DNA from 2 places in the Streptomyces sp. NPDC057900 genome. Region 2 is predicted to be linked to the other one. Evidence: riboswitches for the same ligand, from Rfam matches in the RefSeq annotation. Region 2 holds a riboswitch; the other holds the start of a gene.
What was found. A riboswitch is a leader RNA that binds a small molecule or an ion and turns the genes downstream of it on or off. The one in region 2 is predicted to bind cyclic di-AMP.
Positions count from the first base shown of each region.

Region 1: linked by a shared signal. The riboswitch ahead of ACFVQ0_RS03315 (peptidoglycan DD-metalloendopeptidase family protein) and the one ahead of ACFVQ0_RS10210 (NlpC/P60 family protein) in region 2 are both predicted to bind cyclic di-AMP.

Region 1 covers NZ_JBHVOI010000001.1:814,829-817,785, reverse strand. The annotation lists gene ACFVQ0_RS03330 (helix-turn-helix domain-containing protein) at 1-128, shown strand, start outside; gene ACFVQ0_RS03325 (DUF6126 family protein) at 172-348, shown strand; gene ACFVQ0_RS03320 (tyrosine-protein phosphatase) at 375-1,187, opposite strand; cyclic di-AMP (ydaO/yuaA leader) riboswitch at 1,633-1,823, shown strand; gene ACFVQ0_RS03315 (peptidoglycan DD-metalloendopeptidase family protein) at 1,827-2,780, shown strand.
Region 2 covers NZ_JBHVOI010000002.1:630,197-633,153, forward strand. The annotation lists gene ACFVQ0_RS10210 (NlpC/P60 family protein) at 1-1,141, opposite strand, end outside; cyclic di-AMP (ydaO/yuaA leader) riboswitch at 1,140-1,304, opposite strand; gene pcrA (DNA helicase PcrA) at 1,561-2,957, shown strand, end outside.

The sequences.
Region 1 (2,957 bases), on a different contig from region 2:
TCGACTCGCTCACCCCGCACCGGATCGCGGCGCCGGACCGCGAGGGTGCCGAGCTGCTCTTCGTTCACACCCTGTTGCAGAGCCCCGCTGCCGAGCTGTGTCTCGGCAGCGGGATCCACCGTCGCTGAGACGCCGTCCCGCCGGCCCGCCCGGTCACCAGAGAGGACCGTCATGTCCGATTCAGAGAACTACGACCCGCTGACCCCGGCCAGGCACAAGGAGGCCGACTCCCAGGAGCGCAAGATGCCGCGCGGGCTCGTCATCAGGCTCTTCGCCTACCTGGTGGCCGGGCACGTCATCGCCGGTTTCCTCTACCTGCTGTTCGCGGTGGGGATGCACAACCAGTAGCCGGCGGCGCCCCTCTCCGGGGTCCGTCAGGCGTCTTCGAGGAGCCGCTCGCGCAGCCGCTCCCGCGTCGCGGGCGTGACCTTCAGCCCCTCGGCGAGGTAGCGGTCCGTGCCGCCCCAGGTCTCGTCGATCGTCGCGAAGGCCGCCGCGAGGTATTCGCTGTGGGCGCCGAAGAGCGGGCTCAGGAGCTCCATCACCTCGGGCGACATCCCGGCCTCCGAGGTGTCGCTGCGGCGCACCCGGTAGCGGCGGTGGGTGTCGTTGGACTTGAGGTAGTCCGCCTCGATCGTGTCGCGCCCGACGCCCACCGCGAGCAGCGAGACCGCGATCGAGAGCCCGGCCCGGTCCTTGCCCGCCGCGCAGTGCATCAGGGCCGGGACGCTGTCCTCGGCCAGGGCGTGCAGCACCCGGCTGTGCTCGGCGGTGCGGTCCAGGATGATCGACCGGTAGGAGGCGACCATGCGGTCCGTCCCCTTGCCGCCGCCGAGGATTCCGCGCAGCTCGTCCATCTCGCCGTCGCGCACCATCCGCCAGAACTCGCTGCCGTCCGCCGGGTCGGTGAGCGGGATGTTCACATTGCGCACGCCGGGCAGCTCGACGTCCGGTCCGTCCAGCTTGAGGTCGGCGGCGTTACGGAAGTCGAAGACCGTGTGCAGGCCGAGGCCGCCGAGGAACGCCGCGTCCTCGGGTGTGGCGCTCGCCAGGTGGCCGCTGCGGTAGAGCCGTCCGTGGCGAACCCGGCGACCGTCCGACGTCGGCAGTCCGCCCACGTCACGGAAGTTACGGACCCCCGCCAGCTCGGGTTCCGTCGACGGGGTCTGTGGCAGCTGCTGCGTCACGGTCACTCCTGGGGGCTCTGCCGCCGACGCGTGTCGCCGACGGGTCCATTCCCGTGACGATACGACATCGGATACACGGACAATCATCCCGGCGGCGCCCCTGTTTCGCGCCCCGTCCCGCGCCCTGTTTCGCCTCCTGTGCCGCCCCCTGTGCTGTGCCTTTGCGGGACGCCGCGCGAACAGTAGGCGTGACATGTCCGTATTGAGGCTTTTAGTCGAACATGCCCTGCTTATGCGGGAGATGGTCGCCCTCTCGTGAGCGGGATCATATCCGTGACGGTGTGTGGCGGCGCGCCGCTCGGGTAATCCGTGCGCCAAGCGGAATGCCAAGATCCATAATCCACGGAGTGTGACCGGAATTCCGCATCGAATTCCCGGTCCGGAATACGGCGTGGAACCCGTGGCTTGTTTCCGCCGTCCCGGCTCGCTTACGTTCCATGTCAATCCGGATGGAACGCCTAATCCTGCCGCCGTCCGGAATTCCGCACCCACTCACCGTGTGGCAGGAGCGGGGGACCCAGGTAAGCCGCCGACCGGAGCGATCCGGACGGCTCGGGGTGAAGTCGCGCCAGGCGCGGCCGGGCATCTCCAGCCCGAACCCGACAGCTCACCTCGTAGGCGCCGGAGAGGAAATTCTTCATGCCCATCCCGGGTAAGCACCGCCGTCCCAAGTCCAGCACCATCGCCCGCGGCGTCGTCGTCGCGAGCGCCGGCGGAGCCGTCATCGCGCTTCCGCTGCTTGGCGCCACCGGTGCCAACGCCGCGGAGCAGGCCGCTCCCGCCACCGCGAAGTCGGCCGCCGCCACGCACGCCACCCCGGCCAAGCCGGTCGCGGACAAGCAGTCCGGCACCAAGACGTACTCCGTGGTCTCCGGTGACTACCTGTCGAAGATCGCCGCCGAGCACCACGTCAAGGGCGGCTGGGAGAAGCTGTACCAGGACAACCGCGAGGTCGTCGGCGACAACCCGAGCCTGATCTTCCCGGGCATGAAGCTGACCCTCGGCGGCAAGGCCTGGGGCCACGCCCCGGCCACCGGCTCGCACACCTCCACGGGCGCCACCACCCCGTCGAAGGCCCCCTCGAAGGCCCCGGCCAAGACCGAGTCGAAGGCGCCCGCGGCCTCCGACACCGCGTCCTCCTCCGACACCCAGGCCTCCAACACGGCCTCGTCGGACCAGGGCAGCGCCTCCGGTTACGTCCACCCGGTCCCCGGTAACCACACCACCGCCTACCGCGCCTCCGGTGCCAGCTGGTCCAGCGGCAGCCACACCGGCATCGACTTCCCCGTCTCCACCGGCACCAGCGTGAAGGCGATCACCTCCGGCACCGTCGTCACCGCGGGCTGGGGCGGCGCGTACGGCAACGAGGTCGTCATCAAGCACGCCGACGGCCACTACTCGCAGTACGGCCACATGTCCTCGCTCTCCGTCTCGGCGGGCCAGACCGTGACCGCGGGCCAGCAGGTCGGCCTCTCCGGCGCCACCGGCAACGCCACCGGCCCGCACCTCCACTTCGAGGTCCGCACCGGCCCGGCGTACGGCTCGGACATCGACCCGATCGCCTACCTGGCGTCGCACGGGATCAACGTCTGATCCGGACAGCGGCGGTCCGGTGACCCGGACCAGGTCAGTACAGAGGGACGGTGCGCGGCGGCGCACCGTCCCTCTGCTTTGTCGATGCCGGTGCGGCTGGGGCGACCGTCCTTATTCCCCCTTTACCAAAATCTGACCGGGTGGTCTATCTCACCACCCGTCAACCCCGTATTACGG
Region 2 (2,957 bases):
TGGCCCCCGGCTTCGGCGCGTGGATCATCATGCCGTCGCCCTTGTAGATCCCGACGTGGCTGATGTCGTCGTAGAAGAAGACCAGGTCCCCGGGCTGAAGGTTCTCCGTGGCGATCCGGGTGCCGACGTTCACCTGGTCCCAGGTGGTCCGGGGAATGGTGACGCCCGCGGACTTCCAGGCCGCCTGGGTCAGCCCGGAGCAGTCGTACGAGGACGGGCCGGTGGCCCCCCAGACGTACGGCTTGCCGATCTGGGCCCTGGCGAACGCGAGGACCTTCTCGGCCTTCGTCGTGGCGCTGCTGTCCGAACCGGAACCCGTGCCGGTGCCGGTGCCGGTGCCGGTGTCTGACCCCGTGCCCGATCCCGTGCCCGTACCGGAGCCCGTGCCGCTCCCGCCGGCGGCCTCCTTGGCCTTGCGGTCGGCCTCCGCCTTCGCGGCCGCCTGCTTCTTCGCCAGCTCCTCGGCCTTGCGCGCGGCCTCGGCCTTCTTCTTCTCCTCCAGCTCGGCCAGCCGCGCCTTCTCCTGCGCGGTCAGCTTCGACAGCAGCGTGCGCGCCTCGGTCAGCTTGTTCTGCACGTTCTGCTTGCTGGTGCGCAGCTTGGTCTGCGACGCGGTGAGCGTCTCCAGGCTCGTCACCGCCTCGGCCCGCTTCTTCGACGCCTCCGCCTGCTTCGTACGGAAGTCCGTGACGGCCTGCTGCTGGTTGGCGGCCATCCGGTTCATCAGGTGGGTCTGGTCGAAGAACGACTGCGGGTCGTTGGCCAGGAAGAAGGTGGCCGTCGGCGCGAGCGCGCCGTCGCGGTACTGGGCGGCCGCGTAGTTCCCGAGCGTGCGGCGGGCGTCGTTCAGCTTGTCGGCGCGCTTGGCGATGTCGTCCAGCAGCGCGTCCACCTTGGTGCGCTGCGCGGCGGACGCCTCTTTCGCCTCGTCGTAGTGCTGGGTCGCGGTCCCCGCCTGCCGGTAGAGGTCGTCGACCTTCTTCTGGACGTCCTCGATGCTGGGCTTCGGGGCCGGGGCCGCCAGCGCGCTCTGCGTGGACAGCAGGGTCACGGAGGCCAGTGCGGCCGTTGTGAACCCGATGGCGGGGGTGGTGCTGCGCACCCGGGGGCGCGGTTTGCGATGCGATGCCAAGGCCGGCATTTCCTTCCGTGGACCGCCTACCGGGTTAGCTGTCGGGTTCGGGCGGAACGGAAGGCTGCCCTACGGTCCTGGTGGGGGTTGCGGACCGATTCACCCCGGTGCTGCGTGTGGGTCCCCGGTTCCGGACCCCGTACGGGCGGCCCGGATTCGGCGTGGACGCCCGCTCGGCGTGGTTCGCCTCTGGGGGTACGGCCGTCCGAACGAGCACGCTAGCCAACTCATGGTGCCGCTGTGAAGGTTGATGTTCGATATGCCCGATACATTTTCGTGACCTTGCGGAACCGGTGCGGTACGGCCGGGCGCGGCGGGGAGATTCCCTACACAGGGTGGCCCGGACATCGCCGTGTGTGGCTCCGGCGGGTACGGGTTCTGCCGTGCGGGCCCGGGGTGTCAGTGGGGCCGCCTAGACTCGGACAGCGATGAGCAGCCTCTTTGACGACAGTTTCCTGGCCGGCCTCCAGCACGCGGAGGACGGGCCCCCGCCGCCCCCCGAGGACTCCGCACCCGAAGCGGTGCCGGAGGACCTCTTCGGAGGCGTGTTCGACGGGCCCCCGCCGCCCCGCGACGCGTACTACCGCGACGGGGCCCACCGCCCGGTCATCGACGCCGCCGCGCTGCTCGACGGGCTGAACACCGAGCAGCGCGCCGCCGTCGTGCACGCGGGCTCCCCGCTGCTCATCGTCGCCGGGGCCGGTTCCGGCAAGACCCGGGTGCTGACGCACCGCATCGCCCACCTGCTGGCCGAGCGCGGGGTGCACCCCGGCCAGATCCTGGCGATCACCTTCACCAACAAGGCCGCCGGCGAGATGAAGGAGCGCGTCGAGCAGCTCGTCGGCCCGCGCGCCAACGCCATGTGGGTCATGACGTTCCACAGCGCGTGCGTCCGCATCCTGCGCCGCGAGTCGAAGAAGCTCGGCTTCACCTCCTCGTTCTCGATCTACGACGCGGCGGACTCCAAGCGGCTGATGGCCCTGGTCTGCCGCGATCTCGACCTCGACCCGAAGCGCTTCCCGCCGAAGTCGTTCACGGCCAAGGTGTCGAACCTGAAGAACGAGCTGATCGACGAGGAGACCTTCGCCGGACAGGCCACGGACGGCTTCGAGAAGACCCTCGCCCAGGCCTACGCGATGTACCAGTCCCGGCTGCGCGAGGCCAACGCGCTGGACTTCGACGACATCATCATGACGACGGTGCACCTGCTCCAGGCCTTCCCCGACGTCGCGGAGCACTACCGCCGCCGCTTCCGGCACGTCCTGGTCGACGAGTACCAGGACACCAACCACGCCCAGTACACCCTCGTACGGGAGCTGGTCGGCCCGTCCGGTGCCGCCGACGCCCCCGGCGAACTGTGCGTCGTCGGTGACGCCGACCAGTCGATCTACGCCTTCCGGGGCGCCACGATCCGCAACATCCTCCAGTTCGAGGAGGACTACCCGGACGCGACCACGATCCTGCTGGAGCAGAACTACCGCTCCACCCAGACGATCCTGTCCGCCGCCAACGCCGTCATCGAGCGCAACGAGAGCCGCCGACCGAAGAACCTCTGGACCAACGCCGGCTCCGGCACCCGGATCACCGGCTACGTCGCGGACACCGAGCACGACGAGGCGCAGTTCGTCGCGGACGAGATCGACCGGCTGACCGACGCGGGCGACGCCAAGGCGGGCGACGTCGCGATCTTCTACCGGACGAACGCGCAGTCCCGTGTCTTCGAGGAGATCTTCATCAGGGTCGGCCTCCCCTACAAGGTCGTCGGTGGCGTGCGCTTCTACGAGCGCAAGGAGGTCAGGGACGTCCTGGCCTACCTCCGGGTGCT